DNA from 2 places in the Arthrobacter sunyaminii genome. Region 2 is predicted to be linked to the other one. Evidence: predicted binding sites of a transcription regulator. Region 2 holds the regulator's gene; the other holds the start of a gene.
What was found. Region 2 encodes Rex, which represses fermentation and respiration genes when NADH is low (regulators of the CRP and FNR family bind a similar motif). Its sites were predicted from a motif close to CTTGTGAANNNNTTCACAAG; they were not measured.
Positions count from the first base shown of each region.

Region 1: the regulator Rex is predicted to act here: its motif matches at 1,633-1,652, upstream of KG104_RS01485 (queuosine precursor transporter).

Region 1 is NZ_CP076456.1:306,053-315,672, forward strand. It holds gene thiD (bifunctional hydroxymethylpyrimidine kinase/phosphomethylpyrimidine kinase) at 1-290, opposite strand, end outside; gene KG104_RS01475 (hypothetical protein) at 388-864, opposite strand; gene KG104_RS01480 (TetR/AcrR family transcriptional regulator) at 857-1,534, opposite strand; gene KG104_RS01485 (queuosine precursor transporter) at 1,784-2,524, shown strand; gene tgt (tRNA guanosine(34) transglycosylase Tgt) at 2,533-3,807, opposite strand; gene KG104_RS01495 (FUSC family protein) at 3,995-5,044, shown strand; gene KG104_RS01500 (DUF6707 family protein) at 5,097-5,969, opposite strand; gene KG104_RS01505 (NUDIX hydrolase family protein) at 6,031-6,570, opposite strand; gene KG104_RS01510 (YdeI/OmpD-associated family protein) at 6,686-7,333, shown strand; gene KG104_RS01515 (class II glutamine amidotransferase) at 7,488-8,360, shown strand; gene KG104_RS01520 (glycoside hydrolase family 76 protein) at 8,368-9,492, opposite strand.
Region 2 is NZ_CP076456.1:3,428,080-3,437,699, forward strand. It holds gene KG104_RS15535 (TlpA family protein disulfide reductase) at 1-540, opposite strand, end outside; gene KG104_RS15540 (histidine phosphatase family protein) at 634-1,296, opposite strand; gene KG104_RS15545 (YceI family protein) at 1,437-1,982, shown strand; gene KG104_RS15550 (hypothetical protein) at 2,154-2,942, shown strand; gene KG104_RS15555 (hypothetical protein) at 3,355-3,861, shown strand; gene KG104_RS15560 (redox-sensing transcriptional repressor Rex) at 3,889-4,596, opposite strand; gene KG104_RS15565 (glutaredoxin family protein) at 4,627-4,917, opposite strand; gene KG104_RS15570 (HAD family hydrolase) at 5,003-5,815, shown strand; gene KG104_RS15575 (30S ribosomal protein bS22) at 5,902-6,000, opposite strand; gene KG104_RS15580 (helix-turn-helix domain-containing protein) at 6,148-6,360, opposite strand; gene gdhA (NADP-specific glutamate dehydrogenase) at 6,542-7,882, opposite strand; gene KG104_RS15590 (ArsR/SmtB family transcription factor) at 7,965-8,519, opposite strand; gene KG104_RS15595 (acetoin utilization protein AcuC) at 8,603-9,620, opposite strand, start outside.

The sequences.
Region 1 (9,620 bases), 790 kb from region 2:
GCGGGCGTTCCCAGCATGCCGAGCTTAACAGTGGTCAGGTCATAGGCGGTCTGGATGGCCTCGAGCTGGTCACTGATGACCTGGGGTTCCACCGGGACAAAGCGGTGACTCCAGTTATCTTTCGGATCAAAGGAAACGATGCAGGTCAGGGCGGCTATCCCGTACGTTCCGAGTTCCTGGAACGTTTTTAGGTCGGCCTGGGCGCCGGCGCCGCCGGTGGCCTCGGAGCCGGCAATAGTCAGGGTGACGGCCGGGGAGGCTGTTTCGGCAGAGTGTGTGTTAGCAGACATGAGTCCATCTTCCACCCAAAGCGATCTTCGGTGCCACCGCGGCTTAATGCCGGACAGGCGGGGTGTTTGAGGCGGGAACAAGGCCCGGAACCGGAAGCTAGGCGCGGGCGAAAGGCCAGATGGTCGCCCGGCCGGCTGCCATGGCCAATCCGATGGCAACACCCATGAGCAGCGGCACCAGGACGGCATGAACGCTCAGCCCGATGATGACCCAGCCGAGCAACAGCGGCACGATGAAGAAGGCGAGTACATGCAGGCCCTGGTGCTGGACGCCGCGCAGGAACCATCCCAGAAGCAGGGCGAGGGGAAGTGCGGTGAACAATCCGAGACCGGCTGCGTAGAAGGCGGCCACAATAACGGTCCAAACGTAGCCCCAGAAGTCCCGGGACGTCCCCCACCCCACCACAATTGTGGCGATTGCGGCCAGGACAATGCAGGCAACTCCGTATCCCAGAGCGACGGCCAGCGGGCCGGGTGGAACATATTGGTGCTGTGTCGCAACGGCGGCGGGAGACGCCTGGGCGGGTATCAACGCGGGCGGAAGCACGACGTCGTCGCCGCCTTTGTCAGTCATCGCGTCGGGCTCCCTGGAAGAGGTGGACTACATCCTCCACAATATTGCGAACCACGGGCAGGCGGGAGAGGATGACCAGCTTCGCGGCCAGCGGAGCGACGTTCTCCACCAAACGGCGCGAGCGGCGCTGTCCCGGCGAGCGGTCATAAATCCAAAAAAGTGTCACCCCCATGTGCACCAGCCACAGGAGTTCGGGCAGGTCGTCGCGGATGGCGAGCGGCGGCTGCGGGCGTGACACGGTGACGGCCTGACGGAACATGGCGATCGATTTGGCCCGGCCAACTCCCGTATCCGCACCGGCGCGGCTGCCCTGCGGGGAGGCCGACGACGGCGGCATGGCAGTGCGCAGGAAATGGGCGCCAAAATCGTGAAACGGTCCCATGACGTCCAAGTTGGCCAACAGAATCAGGCGCAGGTGCTCACCCAGGTTGTGTCCGTCGCGAAGAAGGGGCAGGGCGGCGCTGCGGTGTTCATCCTGCAGATGCCGGTACAACTCGGCAACGAGTTCATCTTTGGAACGGAAGTAATAGTACGCATTGCCCACTGACACCCCTGCCGTTTCGGCGATGCAGCGCATTGTGGTGTCGGCGTAGCCCCGGGTGCGGAACAGGGTGAGGGCGGAATCAACCAACAGCCGTCGGGTCTTTTCACTCTTGACCGTCGCCGTCATCAGCGCTCCTTAGTTCAGTTGTTGGCGCTGGTTCGGTTAGAGGCGCAGATCCGCTTATGTGCGCCCGGTTTCCGGCACGCCTGCAAGAATACAGCACCTTTTTGAACCTGTTCAAAAAAGACGGTGGCGGTGCGGCCGGACAGAACGTGGCAGAATTGACGGCGGCCCCCTGCGGGCCGCCCGGTGCAGCGGGCACAGTGCTAATACAGCCGGCGGAAGCCAGGCGAACCACTAGGAAACGGAAGACCCATGCACACCTCCACCGGCATCGATCCGGCGCCTGCTCCGGCATTTGCCGTCCGCGGCAGCTCTCATTACGACATCATCCTGACGCTCATGTGCGTGGTGATCGTCATTTCCAATATCGGTGCCACCAAGGGCGTGGTGCTGGGACCGTTCTTCGGCGACTTCAGCATCGTGACCGACGGCGGGTTTTTCCTCTTCCCGCTGGCCTACATCCTTGGCGACGTCATTAGCGAGGTCTACGGCTTCAAGGCGGCGCGGCGGGCCATCTTCACGGGCTTTGCGGTTGCGGCACTGGCTGCGGCCAGTTTTGCCGTGATCATCGCACTGCCGGGATTCGACGACGACTACGGGCAGGCCAAACAGGCGGCGCTGGAGCTGGCACTGGGCCCGGTGTGGCAAATCGTGCTGGCCAGCCTGCTCGGCTTCCTGGCCGGACAAACCCTGAATTCCTGGGTCCTGGTCCGAATGAAGGAAAAGTTCCGGGAACGGGCACTGATCGGACGGCTCATGGCCTCCACCGGCGTGGGAGAGTTCGCCGACACCCTGATCTTCTGCGCCATTGCCGCGCCGGTCATCGGCATCACCGACGCCGGCGGCTTCATCAATTACGTGATCTTCGGTTTCGTCTACAAGACGCTCATTGAGTTCCTGTTTGTTCCGGTTACCGCCGTGGTCATCAAGGCCATCAAGAAGCGCGAACCAAGTTACGGCGCTGCAGTGCCTGCCGGTACGCCGGAAGGCTGAGCTGCCGGCTAGACCTTGGCGCTGTAATAGTTCCCGAGCGTTTCGGCCTTGAAGTCGAAGAACGATCCGTTTTCAATGGCCAGCCGTGCGTCGTCCACAAGCTTCACCGTGAAGCGTTCATTGTGGATCGACACCAGGGTGGAGGCAACCATTTCCTTGGCCCGGAACAGGTGGTGGATGTACGCCTTCGTATAGTGCGCGCAGGCATAGCAGTCGCAGCCCTCCACCAGGGGAGTGAAGTCCTTTTTGAAGCGGGCGTTGGAGAGGTTCAGCCGCCCGTGCGGCGTGTAAAACGCCGACGTGCGGGCCACGCGGGTGGGGGAGACGCAGTCGAAGGTGTCGGCACCGTTTTCAATGGCGGTGAAGATGTCGTCCGGTTCGGAAATCCCCAACAGGTGGCGAGGCTTGTCTTCGGGCAGTTCCTCGGTGCACCAGCGCACGATCGTTCCGAGGTTTTCCTTCTCGAGTGCTCCACCGATACCGAACCCGTCAAAGTCCATGGCGCCCAGATCCCGGGAAGCCTTCCGGCGCAGGTCCTCATACTGGGCACCCTGCAGGACGCCGAACAACGCCTGGTAGGGCTTTCCGACGCGCTCCTCGGTGAGCCGCTGATGCTCGGCGATGCAGCGCAGAGCCCACAGCCGGGTGCGTTCCAGTGACATTTCCTGATATTCGCGGGAGTTCATCAGCGTGGTCAGCTCATCGAACGCGAACATGATGTCGGCGCCGATCTGGTGCTGCACTTGCATGGACACCTCGGGCGTGAAGCGGTGCTTGTCGCCGTTGAGGTGGGACTTGAACCAGACACCGTCGTCATCGATGTGAGCCAGGCGTTCCTTGCCGGGGGCGACGGCGTCATCCGCGCCGGTTGCGTGCGTGGTGCCGTCCGCATTCATGTTGATGACCTTCTTGAAGCCGGCGCCCAGGCTCATCACCTGGAAACCGCCCGAGTCGGTGAAAGTGGGACCGGACCAGTTCATGAACTTGCCCAGCCCGCCCGCGGCGTCGAGCACGTCCGGACCGGGCTGCAGGTACAGATGGTAGGCGTTGGCCAGCAGCGCCTGTGCGCCAAGGTCCGCCATGGACTCGGGCAGGACCGCCTTGACCGTGGCCTTGGTGCCTACGGCAATAAAGGCCGGAGTGGCAATTTCGCCGTGCGGCGTGGTGATGGTGCCGGTGCGGCCCTGGAACTCACCGCCGTTGGCCTGCGTCTGCTCAGCTGAGGGGGCAGTGGTTTCACGCAGGCGCTTACCGAGGGCGAAGGAAAATGTTGAGGAGGACACCCCTCCATTTTGCCTTACCCGCCGACGTCGGCAGTCCGCCGGAGCCCGGGACGTTCCGGCTGGGATGCGCGCCACATATTTCCGGGTGCGGCAACAGGCGGGCGTACGGTGGAAAGGCCGGCATCGGCCGCACCCCAGACACCTGCAAAACGTACCTGAAAGCTGCCTCTTGAACCTGCTGCGCGATATGTTCCGGATCGCACCCGCCAACAATGATCATCAGGTGGCGGTGCGCTGCGGTCTGGGGGTGGGGATTCCCCTGCTGCTGCTCTTGGCTTTCGGCCGGATTGACCTGGCCATCTTTGCCACCTTCGGTGCCTTTACCGGCATCTACGGCCGGAATGAGCCGCATCGGCAGCGGTTCGGCCACCAGCTGCGGGCCGGTGCGCTGATGCTCGCTGTCATCACCGCCGGAGCGCTGACCTCCCGGCTGGAGCCGGACGCGTGGGGAATCGTCCTGGGCACCACCGCGGTGGCGGGACTGGGGACACTTGGCACCGGGTTCTGGCGGCTTCGTCCCACCGGTTCACTGTTCCACATTTTTGCCTACGCCGCCATCTCTTCGGTGCCGAACCAGCCGCCCGTGTGGCAGGCACTCTTGGTGGCTGTGGGAACTGTTAGCTTTTCCGTGCTGCTCGGCCTGTCCGGGCGGCTCCATTCTGCGCACCGCACCCCGTGGGTGAAGCCTGAAAGGCCCCGCTTTACTGCCGCCCAGCGCAGAACCGTATGGATCGACGCGGGCCTCTACGCAATCGCTGCCGCGGTTGCCGGGTCCATCGCCACGTTGATGGGCATCGGCCACAATTACTGGGCGATGGTTGCGGCAACCGTGCCGCTGGTGGGGGTGGGCGTGCGCCACCGGCTCTACCGGGGCCTGCACCGCATCCTGGGGACCTTTGCCGGGCTGGTGCTGACCGCACTGATTCTGCTGCCAGGGCTGGAACCGTGGCAAATGGTCGTCGTGATTGCGCTGCTGCAGTTTGGGGCGGAAATGCTTGTGGTCCGGCAATATGCACTGGCCCAGGTGGTCGTCACGCCGCTGGCACTGGTCAGCACCGAGCTGGCGCATCCGAGCAACTCGGCGTTGCTGATCAAGGACCGGGCAGTGGAGACGGTTATCGGAGCGGCAGTGGGAATGGTCATGGTCCTGATCATTCACTTGCACAGCCGGCGCACGCGTCGCCGTGCGCATCCGGAAGCGGCTTCGGGGCAGCTGCCGTCCGCGAGCCGTCCCTAGGGTTCCGGCCGCTACAGACGGCCCCGGCCGCTACAGACCGGGCCCCGGCCCGCTACAGGTCGAGGTTCAGGCCGCGGACGGCAATCAGCTCGTTGCGGATGCGCCGGTCCAGCTCATGCTCCGAAAGCGTTTGGGATCCGCCGTGGGCGCGCAGGTACAGCAGGGCATCCAGCCTCAGGACACGCCAGTCGCGTTCGCCGTGTTCATCGCCGGCCTCCCCTGCGCGGTGGATTTCCCGGTCATACAGGTTGGGTTCATTCAGCTGGCGCTGCAGCAGTTCCGCGGCCAGCTTGGCCTTCAACGGATCGCTTTCCGCTGCGTCTCCGGCGCGGACAGCCTGCGCATAGGCGGCTGAAGCTTCTTCGTCGCCCGCTTCATGGGTGATATGCGCGGCCAGGGAGAGGGCCCCCTGGATCCAGTTCCACCGGCCAAAGTTGCCGTCAAAGGGCAGCCCCGTGATGATGTTGCAGACCTGCAGGGCGTTTTCGGCGTCGTCCAGGTCCACGTACAGGGTGTGTGCCAAATCCCGGACGTCCTGCAGGTTGCTTCCGGACTTCACATTCAGTCCACGGCCGAGCCGTGCAGCCACTTCCTGGACACGGTCCGCATCCGGGTGCGCAGCGGCGGCCGCAGCAACGACTGCGGCGTAGTCCTCCTCCTCCACCGGTGCCACCCGGACCGCGTCCGCCGGAGAACCGGACGGTGCCGGTGCCTGGACACGCACGGAGGAGCCGTAGGCCAGGCGCAGCGTCATGCCGTCTTCGAGAACAAGGAGAACCAGGGCGGGCACGCCGAAGTCGTCATTCTCCACGGAGCTGTCCTTCACCGGAGCCAGTGAGGTGCTTTCATGCACCGGAATTTGCCCGGGTGCAAGCAGCTCGGCATTGACCCGGAATGTGTAAGACTCCGGCTGGCTCTCAGGCATAGCAGATTCCTTCTCTTCGCAGCAGTCGGCCCTCAGTATATAAAGATGCTGTAACGGGTACTCAGCGGCCCCAGCTGGCCGACGCCAGTGCCTGCCGCAGCAGGTCACCGCGTCCCCCCGCAAACTCTGCATAAATGTCGGGGCTTAGCGCTTCCTCGGGCGTCAGCCAGGACAGTTCCAGGGCGTCCTGCCGGGGGTCGCATTCACCGGTGACGGGGATCAGGTAGGCCAGTGCGACGGCGTGCTGGCGCTCATCGGTCAATCCCGACTGGGAGGGGGAGGGGAAATACTCGGCCACGGCAAACGGAACCAGCGCCGGCGGCAGCTGGGGCAGGGCCATCGGGCCAAGGTCCTTTTCCAGATGGCGCAGCAGTGCGGCGCGAATGGTTTCCCGGTACATCACGCGTCCGGAGACAAAGGTCCGGACCATCTTGCCCTCGGCAGTGGCCTGCAGCAGCAGGCCCACTTCCGTGACGTAACCCAGGGGATCGCAGCGAACCGGAACGGCTTCGACATAGACCATCGGAAGCCGTTGCCTCGCCTCGCTGAGCTCATCTTCTGAAAGCCAGCCGGGATAGGGGTCAGGGGTACGAACACTCATAGAAGTGTTTTACCGCAAACCGGGGAACGCGCTCAGCCGACGCGCGGCGCTTTGGCCCTCGGCTGAACTGCCGAAGGTACTTTTGCCCGGTGCGGGACCGGTTTACGCTCTGAGGATGACCAGCAGCGACCCGCGGCCGCCACCGCCAAAATCACGGCCGAAGCCGCCGCCGAAGCCGCCGCTGCCCGAGCTGCTCCTCCCGCACGCGGAGGCATGGCGCACGTGGCTGGCAGCTCATCATGCAAGCTCGCCCGGGGTGCAGTTGATTCTGGGACGAAAGGGCGGGACCGTAACAAACCTGTCCTACGCCGGAGCACTGCAGGAAGCGTTGTGCTTTGGCTGGATTGACGGACAGGCCAACAAACGCGACGGCGAAAGCTACCTTCAACGGTTCACTCCGCGGGGCAAGCGCAGCATCTGGAGCCTGCGCAACGTGGGATACGTGGAACAGCTGGAAGCTGAAGGCAGGATGCAACCGTCCGGGCGCGCCGCCGTCGAGCAGGCAAAAGCCGACGGCCGCTGGGACAAAGCCTATGCGGGGCCCGCTACAGCTGTGATGCCCGCGGACCTGGTGGCTGCGATTGCCGCGGTGCCCGAGGCGCAGGCAACGTATGACATCTTGAACTCCCAAAACCGGTATGCATTGTTTTTTCGGCTCAGCACGCTGAAGACTGCTGCCGCACGGGAACGCAGGATTGCTGCCGTCGTCCAAATGCTGGCAGACGGCGAGACCCCCTATCCGCAGCGGCGCACGCCGCCCTGAGCCTGTCGTGCCCGGGTCCCCATACCTCTGTGGTCCCCATGTGTCCGCGCACTCTTGTCTTTGGAAAATGCCCGCGGGACTCTTGAATGCAAGCAACACTGAGCAAGCCCGCGGCAGTTGAGCCTTGCTGCGGCAAATCTGCGGAGGACCATCAATGTGTCGTCTCTTTGGCATGCACGCCGGTAAAACCCCCGTCAAAGCCACCTTCTGGCTCCTCACGGCGCCGGACAGCCTGTCCCGGCAGAGCCGGCGGGAAGCTGACGGATTCGGGATTGGAACCTTCGACGGCGAGGGGCGGCCGGTGGTGGATAAAGCTCCGATAGCAGCCTACGAGGACAAGGCCTTCGCCGCGGAAGCCCGGGATCTGTCCAGCACCACGTTCCTCGCCCATGTGCGGTATGCCAGCACCGGCGGCAACCTGTTGGTGAACACCCATCCCTTCGAGCAGGACAACCGCCTGCTCGCCCACAACGGCGTGGTGGAGGATCTGGACCGGCTCGAGGCGCGGCTGCGGCAGCTTGGCGTGATGGACCTGGTGAAGGGCGATACCGACAGCGAGCGGGTCTTCGCCCTGATCACGGCGGAGGCGCGCAGCAACGGGGGCGACGTCGAAGCGGCCATCGTCTCGGCGCTGGCGTGGGTGGCGGAAAACCTGCGGCTTTTCGCGGTGAACATCATCCTGACCACCGGGTCGGACGTGTGGGCGGTCCGGTATCCGGACACGCACCCCCTCTATGTCCTGGAGCTCGCCGGATCCGAGCCCCACGCGGGGATGCGCACACAGCGGATCAGCGTGCACAGCCAGGAAATGGCCGAAGGCCGGCGGCCTGCGGTGCTGCTGGCCACAGAGAAAATGGACGACAATCCCAAGTGGCGGCTGATGGACTCCGGCGAGGTCCTGCACATCGATCCGTCACTGAAGGTTCACAGCAGCAATCCGCTGCCGCCTGAACCCCGGTATCGGTTGACGCTGGCTGATCTGGATGTCACGGCTGCGGCGTCACAGCAGCCCCTGAAGGTTGGCTGAGCACGTCTCAGCCGTGGCCGCGCCGGACCCTTGCCGCCGCCTCCAAAATAATCCACGCTGACAGCTGGGTAGAGAGGCCGACGCCGGTTCCACCCGGATAATGCCGTTCGGCCGCCTCCAGCGGATGCGGAGAGAAGACCGTCCGCTGCCCCCGCTTTGTCCGTCCTGCCCAGAGCGCTTCAGCCGTGGCGCTGACCATCGCGGCGGCCTGTTCCCGGTGGCGTTCCGGCAGGGTCGGAGACACTGCGGCCAGGGCAAGATATCGGGCCAGGATGCCGGTGAATAAGCCGGCATCACCGGTGCCGTGGGTGACGAGTACCGCTGTGCCGGAGTGGGTGAGCACCCGGTGAACCGCATCGATGAGCTGGGCTGCCCGGGCCAGGTTTGCCGGACCGCCCAGTTCCAGCAGGGCGCCCAGGACCGGGCCCTGGTTGTAGGAAAAGACAGCCCGTTCCACCACCGGATCCGCCGTGGTTCCTCCCGCCTTGATGCCGTCGAGGTACAGTCCCGTTTCGGCATCCAGGAGGCTGGAGTTGAGCCAGTCAATCAGGGCCTGGGAGCGCTCTCGTTCACCGCTGCGGGCAAAGTGCAGCGCGGCCGGCCCGGTGGCCGGTGTGTTCTTGAAGGTCCGGCGCCGGTTCCAGTACAGCCCGCCGCCAAACTCCATGGTGTGGGCCGAGCGCAGGGCCTCCGTCAGTGCAGCCAGCATCCGGGGATGGCGCCGTGCCGCGGGCAGGCGGGGAGCTCCGCCGTCGTCGGACCGCCGTACCGGCCGGGAGGGAAGGAGGGCATCGAAGCGGGCCACAGCCAGGGCCAGCCAGGCCATGTCGTCGAAATACCAGTTGGTGGCACGCAACCCGTTCCGCAGCCGAATGGTGCGGATGAGCTGGTGGGCCTGCCCGACGGCGTCGGGAGCTCCGCGCAGCGCTGCGTCAACCAGCGCATCCACGTAGTGGGCCTGCCACCAGTAATGCCACGGCCCGGGCAGCAGGCGACGCGGGGCCGGGCTTTCGACGGCGGCCAGCCTGGTTCCCGGAAGCCCCAGCAGCGGGCGGGCGAAGGCGGCAGCAACAGACGCCGCCGCGTCATCGGCGCGGGCTTGGATCTCGTGCAGCGGTTGCTCGGACAGCATGCGAACCACCCTAGCCCCGTGAGGTCTGCCGTCACAGTTAAAGCGGCTGCGGCTGGCCGGGGAAATCAGCGCGAAGATGCGATGTGTGCCGGATCACAGTAGGCTCAAGTGGCGCCGCCGCAGGGGCA
Region 2 (9,620 bases):
GATGCGCGCAGCCACGCGGCCTTCACGGTCCAGGACCAGCGTGGTGGGAACGGCCGACGGCGGCACGAACTGGGTCATGGCCAGCAGAATTCCGCCGTCCTTGTCCTGGAAGCTGGGATAGGGAATGCTGAACGACCGCTCAAAGGCTTCCGCAGTATTGCGTTCATCTCTGATGTTCACTCCGAAGAAGCGTGCCCCCTCGGGTTCGAACGTGTCGTGAAGTTCCACCAGATCCGGAGCTTCCTTACGGCAGGGCGCACAGGCGGCGTACCAGAAGTTCAGCACCACCACGCTGCCGGCGAATTCCGACGACGAGACGGTGGTGCCGTCAAACAGGGTGCCTTCCAGCTGCACGGGCTCGCCGCGCTGGTCAGAGGCATATTCGGTGACGGAGCCGTCACCGGCGATGTAGTTCTTGTTGTCCCCCGCTTTGGCCTGCGCTGCCAGCGGATCCTCCACCGCGCAGCCCGATGCTGCCGCCACTGCGGGCACACCGAGGGCCAGGCCGGCGCCCAGCTTCAGGAAGGAGCGGCGGCGCATGGCATCCGGCTGGGGAGTGCTCTGAGGATTCTTCAACTATTTCCAGCTTTCATCGCGGCAGGGGGGCCACTTCTACAACGCGTAGTAATTCTATTATGCTCCCGGGATGTTCGCTGCACCGGGGAGAAGGTCGGCGGACGGCTCGGCATACCGGACAGCAATGAGGGTGTCGCCGTCGAAATCCAGGGAGGTTACCGAGGTAAGGGTGCACTGGCGGTTGCGCGGATCATGCCAGAGTTTGCGGCCCTCGGCGGACAGCCGGGTGACCCAGATGGGCAGCTGGTGGCTGACCAGCACGGCTTCGGCGCGGTCCCCGCCAAGCTCGGTGGCACGCAGTCGTGCATCCGTCACGGCAGCCATGACCCGCTCCGCCTGGGCGGCATACGGTTCACCCCAGGACGGCTTGAAGGGGTTGTACATCAGCGGCCAGTATTTCGGGTTGCGCAGCCGGCTGGTGACGCCGGAGAGCCCTTCGAACTTGTTGGTTGCTTCCAGGATGCGCTCGTCGGTGGTGATGTCCAGGCCCAGGGATGCGGCGATCGGTGCGGCGGTCTCCTGCGCCCGGGTCAGCGGTGAGGCCACCAGATGAACCAGCTTGGCGCCGTCGTTCTTCTGCGCCTCAAAGTATCCGGCGACACGGCGGGCCATCTGCTGGCCCAGCTCCGACAGGTGGAACTCCGGCAGGCGTCCATAAAGGACTCCGTCAGGGTTGAAGACTTCTCCATGGCGGACGAGATGGATCGAGGCACGCGACATGTTCCTAAGTTTCGCAGAGAGAGTGCGCAGGACTAAATTCGTCACAATGCTTGAAGCTTGAACTAAACCGTGCAATAGTTGATGCAAATGCATGAACATGCAGCGGGCAGCGCCCCGATACCTACCAGCAGCAGGAGCACATCATGATCCCCAGCGGACTCACCACCGGTACCTGGACCCTCGACGGCTCGCACAGCGAGATCGGTTTCACTGTCCGCCACGCGGGCATCAGCAAGGTGCGCGGCAACTTTGACGACGTCACCGCCGTGATGGAAATCGGGCCCTCGCTTGAGGATTCCGCCATCAACGCCGTCATCCAGTCAGCTTCCTTCAACTCGAACGACGCCAACCGCGACGGCCACGTCAAGGGCGCCGACTTCTTCGACGTCGAGCAGTTCCCCGAGCTGACCTTCACCGTCACCGGCATCGAGGGCTCCGGTGAAACCTACCGGGTGTCCGGCGACCTCACGATCAAGGGCATTACCCGTCCGGTGGTCCTGGACACCGAGTTCAACGGCGTAGCCGTGGATCCCTTCGGCGCCACCCGCGCCGGCTTCTCCGGTTCCACCGTCATCAGCCGCAAGGACTTCGGCCTGACCTGGAATGCCGCTCTGGAGACCGGCGGCGTCCTTGTCGGTGACAAGGTGACCATCAGCGTTGACGCAGCCTTCGTGGCCGCAGCCTAACCAAGACATTTGATCCCGCTCCGGCGGGCCGCAGCGGACACCCCGGCCTTCGGGCCGGGGTGTCCGTCGTTTATGCCCCGGGATAGGCTGGATGGGAACCGATTACTGCTTTCCTGCCCGGTCGGTCCTTTGCAGGGAGCAGTACCCGCACCAACGAGCAAGCAGGCGGCGATGAGTACCCCACCGAATAATCCGGATCCGCAGGATCCGTTCGTTCCACCAAATCCCGGCCCGGCGGATGACCAGCCCAAATACGGACAGCGGCTGCCCCAGCAGCCCCAGTATGGGCAGGACCAGCCGTACCCTGCCTATGGCCAGCCTGGATCCGCCAATCAGCCCGGCCAGCCTTCCTCCCCGTATGGCCAGCCCTATGGACAGCAGCCGTACGGGCAGCCCTATGGCCAGCCGCAAAGCCCTTACGGCTACCAGGCACCGCAGCCCTCCGGATATGCGTATCCGGGATCAGGCGGGCCGGTTCCGGGTGCCAAGGGGCCTGCGCCCCGCGAGGTCATGACTGGCTTCTGGCTCATCATCGCGGCCGGCATCGTGACCTTCCTGTCCACGATTATCACGGTGCTCTCCACCGCCGACGATCCCCTGGCCACGCTTCCTCCCGAAGACCGCCGGGTCATGGAGGACGCCGGTGTCACCGCGGAGCTGATGCGAAGTTCGTTCGTGACGGTCGGTGTGGTGATGGCGGCGATCGCTCTGCTGATCTATGTCCTGCTTGCCGTCCTGATCCGCAAGGGCAAGAACTGGGCACGGATTGTTGCCACGGTGTTCGCGGCGATATCCGCCGTCGGGCTGCTGCTTTCCCTGGTGGCCGGAATGGCCTTCTCCTCGCCGCTGAACCTGCTGAACATGCTGGGCACATTGGCCGGAATCGCCGGCGTTTTCTTGCTGTACCGCCCTGAGTCCCAGCCATATTTCCGCAGTCAGCCGCGTTTCGGACCCTACTGACGGACCTCCAAGGCAGCCGCTGCTGAGGCGGCACGCACCAAAAAAGCCGGACCGTTTCCACGGACCGGCTTTTTTGGTGCCCGGGCCTCCCGGAGCGGGCCTGCAGTGGTCACAACAGCAGGGAAGCGGCGTAGCGTTTGATCTCCCGCTGGGATGGGCAGCCCATCCAGGCGCGGAGAGCGTATCCCTTTGGACGAAGGCGGCACCCGCGATGAGTTCCCTTCCTGCTTCCCCCGATCCACAAAAAACCCGTGTTTCCGCCCTGGGCACCAAGGTGCGAACATTGGTCACTGCACGCATCCGAACAGCGCGATCCGGCCCCAGGGAACCCGGCGGCGAGCCGGTGTCCGCTGCCCGGCCCACGGAAAAACATCCGGCGCCACCGGCACCCAGGCACAGAGAGGTGGCCGGCGTGGTGGTTCCCGATATGCCCTCTGCGGTCCCCGCTCCTGCTTTGCCTGCCCGTATTCCCTACAGCGAATGGAAGGGCCCGCGGCCGCGTGCCGTCCGGGTGGCCTATGCCCTGATTATGCTGGCCGGCTGCATCAGCCTCATCAGCGGCGTGCAGGCCAGCCGGGCGCCCGTCACCGAGATGCCGCCTCTCGTCGTCCAATTGGGAGAGCTGGGCGTTGACACCGGCGAATACGCAGCGGTTCTGCAATTCGTGACCTTGGCTGCCACGCTTGTGGTCTTCGGCCTCTACCTGCTGTTCGCCTCCATGATTCGGGAAGGACGGAACTGGGCTCGCATCGGAGGCTCGGTCCTGGTCGCCTCGGCACTGGTCTGGGCCGTCCTGAACGCGGTGGTTCCCCAAACGGTTGCGCTGCTGGTGGCCGCCCTGGGCCTGGCACTGCTGTACCGGCGGGACTGCGCCAGGTACTTCCGGCCCAGGCGGAGCCAGTATCTCGGCGAGTCCTGACCCGGAACCGCGACGGCGGCTCCACTACTACGTGGCGAGCCGGGCCCGCGCCTGCGCCGCTATATCCGAGGCCTGAGCCCGCTGGGCGTGGTAGGCCAGAATCTGAAGTTCGGTGGCCATGTCCACCTTGCGCAGCTGAACGTGATCCGGAACCTGGAGCACCACGGGCGCGAAGCTCAGGATGCTGGTAATGCCGCTTGCGATAACGCTGTCACACAATTCCTGGGCCACCTCGGCGGGAACAGCCAGCACCGCCATGTTGGCCCGCGTACGGTGAACCACGGCTTCCAAATCCTTGACGGGGCTCACCCGCAGCCAGCCAACTTCCTGTCCTACGACCATTTGATCGGCGTCAAACAGGGCCACCACTTCGAAGCCGCGCGATCCGAACCCCGGATATCCTGCCAGCGCCTTGCCGAGGTTTCCGGCGCCTATGATGGCAACCCGCCAATTGCGCGTCAGCCCCAGCGCAGCTGAGATCTGGTCGCTCAGGTAGGAGACCTCATATCCCACGCCGCGGGTTCCGTAGGAGCCCAGGTAGGACAGGTCTTTGCGCAGTTTCGGAGAGTTGACTCCCGCCGCTGCCGCCAGTTCGTCGGACGAGACGCGCTCCACACCCTCCGCCAGCAGCGCGCCCAGCGCCCGCAGGTAAATGGTGAGCCGGGCCAGGGAGGCAGGCGGAATGTGCCGGTGGACAACTGCTCCTGCCGGTGCGGGTTCCTCAGAATTGCTCACAAAGTCTCTATCCGTCGGTGGATTTCCACTCTATGCCCGGCGGGAGTCCGGACGAAGCCCGGGCCATCCCTCTTCCAGGAGCCGGCGGATCCTCGCCTCGTCCAGCTGCCAGAAGTCCCGCTGCACGCCGTCGATCATCAGCACGGGAATCTCTTCGCCGAACCGGGACGTCAGATCCGCATCGCCTTCAATGGACTGTTCGCGCCACTCAATGGACAAATCCCTGCTGATTCGTTCCAGCACCTTGCGCGCATCGGCACACAAATGGCACCCCGGGCGGGTAAGCAGGAGCAGGTCCGGAGCAGCCGGTGAAGAAGTCATACCTCTAAATTAGCCGCTCCGTCTATTTCTCCTGCCGCTTTTAGTCACGGGCCGTTAGGACCAACTTTTTGCGTAGACTCGGGGTATGCCCAGAACCACCGCAGTACGAGCCGTCGAGCCCATGGCAGCGGCGGTCAAACCTGGCGAGGCTGCCTTCTTCGACGTCGACAACACTCTGATGCGCGGAGCAAGCCTTTTCCATGTGGGGCGCAAGATGTACCAGCGCCGGGTGTTCACGCTTCGCGAAGCGTTCGGCTTTGCCCGCAAACAGCTGCGGTTTATGCTGCAGGGCGAGAATCTCAAGGATGTTCACTCAGTGCGCGACGCCGCCCTGACGCTGGCCACCGGGCTGGCAGCCTCGGACATCCGCATTCTGGGCGAAGAAGTCTATGACGAGATGATCGAATCCAAGATTTGGCCGGGAACCCGTGCTCTCACCGAGCAGCATATGAAATCCGGCCGGCCGGTCTGGCTCGTCACCGGGACCCCCGTGGAGGTGGCCTCCGTGATTGCTGACCGGCTGCACCTGACCGGGGCGCTGGGAACGGTCAGTGAAATCGACGGCGGCCTCTACACCGGACGCCTGGTGGGCGAGTTCCTCCACGGCCCCGCCAAAGCCGAAGGCGTGCGGGTGCTCGCGGAAAAGGAAAACCTCGATCTGCAGCATTGCTGGGCGTACAGCGATTCCTATAACGACGTCCCCCTGCTGAGCATCGTGGGCCACCCCGTGGCCATCAACCCCGATGCCCGGCTGCGCCGCCATGCCCGGGACCGCAACTGGCCCATCTATGACTTCCGGTCCGGCCGGCGCGCCGCAACCCTGGGGCTAAAAGGTGCCACGGTGGCGGGCGGCGCTTACGGCCTGTGGCGCGGTTTTTCCTGGGTCCGCTCCCGCTAGTCTTCCGGCCACACCCGGGGCTTTTTTGGTTAAATGACAAACCCGCCGGCCCAAGGGGCGGCGGGTTTGTCCAGGAAAGATCCTGGTTACTTCTTGTTACGACGCTGGTGGCGGGTCTTGCGAAGCAGCTTACGATGCTTCTTCTTTGCCATACGCTTGCGGCGCTTCTTAATTACTGAACCCACAGAGTCCTCACAAACTTGAAATAGTCAGACGCCGGCTCCAACGCTTCGGCACCGTTGGCACCCGCGCGTCGACACCGGCAGTTAATTGCCACGGTGTAAAACGTTCTTTAACAGGGTACCGCCTCGCCGCGGTATCCAGTGACAGCGCTACGCGGTGTCTGTTCGGCGGTCGGAGACGGCGTTTTTAAGCACCTGCTGCACCGCGGATTCAGGCACCCGGTAGGAGCGCCCAAAACGGACGGCCGGCAGCTCGCCGGAGTGCACCAGCCGGTACACGGTCATCTTGGACACACGCATGACGTCCGCGACTTCTGACACGGTCAGAAACCGAACGTCCGAGAAATTGCCCTCGTCTGCCATATGCCTTTTGTTCCTTTGCTGATGTGCAGCCACCAAGCTGCACGGCAGGTGAGTCCTCAGACGCGGATGCCTGCCAAGGGAATGCTGCCCGGTCTTCCACTCTAGTGTCTCACGTCACCCCAGTGAAGTTGGCGGGCCATCTTAGGCCTCCAAACCATCCTTTCGGCCGGAGCCTCCGGGCTTAGATCACACCCTGGGCGAGCATGGCATCGGCCACCCGGACAAAACCGTTGATGTTCGCCCCCACCACATAGTTTCCGGGTGAGCCGTACTTTTCCGCCGTCTGCGCACAGTTGTCGTGAATGTTGACCATGATCTCGGTCAGACGGCGTTCGGTGTGCTCGAAGGACCATGAATCACGGCTGGCGTTCTGCTGCATTTCCAGCGCGGAGGTGGCTACGCCGCCGGCGTTGGCAGCCTTGCCGGGGCCAAACAGCACGCCGGCTTCCTGGAAGATTTCAATGGCCTCGGGCGTGCAGGGCATGTTGGCACCCTCTGCCACCGCCAGGACTCCGGATTTCACCAGCGTCCGGGCATCGTCGGCGTTCAACTCGTTCTGCGTGGCACAGGGCAGGGCCACTGTGGCGCCGGCGTCCCAGATGGAGCCACCGGGAACATAGGTTGCTGAGCTGCCCCGGCGCTTGGCGTAGTCGGTCATCCGGCCGCGCTCCACCTCTTTCACTTCGCGCAGCAGGGGTACATCAATGCCCGATTCATCCACTACGTAACCCTGGGAATCGGAACATGCAATGACGTTTGCGCCGAGGGACTGTGCTTTGGCGATGGCGTTGATGGCCACGTTTCCGGAGCCGGAGACAATGACGCGCTGGCCGTCCAGGCTCAGGCTGCGGGTCTTGAGCATTTCCTCGACAAACAGCACCACGCCGAAGCCGGTGGCCTCGGGCCGCACCAGCGAACCGCCCCAACTGGTGCCTTTGCCGGTCAGCACGCCGGACTCGTATCGGTTCGTGATCCGCTTGTACTGGCCAAACAGGTAACCGATTTCGCGTCCACCCACACCGATGTCCCCCGCAGGGACGTCCGTGTACTCGCCAATGTGGCGGTAGAGCTCAGTCATGAAGGACTGGCAGAAGCGCATGACTTCGGCGTCCGTTTTGCCGCGCGGGTCAAAATCGGATCCGCCTTTGCCGCCGCCGATGGGCATCCCGGTCAGGGCATTCTTGAAAATCTGCTCGAAACCGAGGAACTTCACGATGCCCAGGTAGACCGAGGGATGGAACCGCAGGCCCCCCTTGAACGGGCCGAGCGCCGAGTTGAACTCCACGCGGAAACCGCGGTTGATTTGCACCTGGCCTTTGTCATCGACCCAGGGAACACGGAAAATGATCTGGCGTTCCGGTTCACAGATGCGTTCCAGGATGGCGGCGTCGCGGAACTCGGGATGCTTCCGGAGCACCGGCTCCAAACTGTCGAAAACTTCGACTACCGCCTGATGAAATTCAGTTTCGCCCGGATTGCGGCGAAAGACTTCATCCCGGACGCTGATGAGTGTTGGGTCCATGGTGTGATGCTCCTTAGCGTATTTCCTCTTCTACGCTAGCGTTTGCGCGCCGTGCCTGCGATGTGTGACGGCGAAAGAAGGGCTAGGAGCGGCGACGCCGGAACTTCGGGAACTGCCCCAGCAGGTCTGCGGCGCGTTCAGCAGCCCTGCCCACAGTGCGGCCCAGATGGGGCGCGAGGGCCGGATCCACGCCGGCAGGTGATGCCTCTGCGCTTCCGGGCTCCAGTGCGGCCGCTGAGACCGCCGCTGCGGAACGGGGATCCGGCGCCCCTGACCGGCCGGTGAACAGCGGCCTTCCCTGACGTGAGGGCGCAACTGCCGATCCCGCGGTTACGGACGCGAGCCGGGAGTCTGCCGCGGATGCCGCCGAGAACGAGGGCAGGTCAAACGCGCGCAGCCACAGCACAATCTCCTCCAGCGGAGCTGTCTGCAGCGAGTAGTAGCGCTTTTGCCCCTCGGCCCGCATGCTGACCAGCCCAGCCTCACGGAGAACCTTCAGGTGCTTCGACACAGTGGGCTGGCTGACTTCCAGCTCCTCCACGAGTGTGCCCACGGATTTGTCTCCGCTGCGCAGCGCTCCCAGCAGTTCACGGCGGGTGCCTTCCGCAATGACCGCAAAAACATCATCGATGACCATGACACCCACTTTATCCGTTCCCCGGGGAAAGCCCGGTTTTGGCCGACTCGGGCAGGTTCCCGCCCCGTCCCGGCCGCGCGCTGCTAATCAAACCAGGGATCGAGTCCGTGCAGCGGAAAAACCTCTTTGCGGGTAGCCATCACCGTGCGGTCAATCTCGTCATTGGGGTCATAACCAACTTCCCAGGACCGCCACCAGAGTTCCACGCCGTCACCCATCATCGGCGGGGAGTCTTCTCCGTAGTGCTCCTTCACATACTTACGCCACGGTTCCGGAACGGGAGTGTTGCTGCGGATCCTGCCGTTGGCCGCCACGGACATCAGCAGGCTCCAGGAACGCGGAACCACGGACACCACGTTGTAGCCGCCCCCGCCCGTGGCGATCCATCTGCCTCCGCAGATGGTGTTGGCGAGGTCCGCAATGGTGAGGGCCGCCTGCCGCTGGGTTTCGACGCTGAGGCGGAGGTTGGTCAGCGGATCATGGAGGTGGCTGTCGCAACCGTGCTGGCTGACGATCACTTCCGGTTCAAAGGCGGCCGCGAGCTGCGGAACCACGGCGTGGAAGGCCCGCAGCCACCCGGCATCGGACGTCCGGGCCGGCAGCGCCACATTGACCGCGGTTCCTTCTGCTCCGGGGCCGCCCGTCTCGTTGGCGAAGCCCGTGCCGGGGAACAGCGTCAGGCCCGTCTCGTGCAGGGAAATGGTCATGACGCGCGGGTCATTCCAGAAGATGCTCTGGGTTCCGTCTCCGTGGTGGGCGTCGACGTCGATGTACAGGACCTTGCTGACACCGTTGTCCAGCAGGCGGGCGATGGCGGCCGCGGCGTCGTTGTAAATGCAGAAGCCGGAGGCGCGGCTGGCCGCGGCATGATGCATGCCGCCGCCAAAATTCACCGCATGCAGCACCTCTCCGGACAGGATGGCGTCCGCAGCTGCCAGGGAGCCGCCCGCCAGCCGGGCGCTGGCCTCGTGGATGCCGGCAAAAGCGGGGTTGTCCTCGGTTCCCAGCCCAAACTTCTCGCTGGTCGCCGTGGGGTCTGCGCTGACGGCACGGACGCCGGCAATGTAATCACTGCCGTGGACGGTGCCCAGCTCAGCGTCG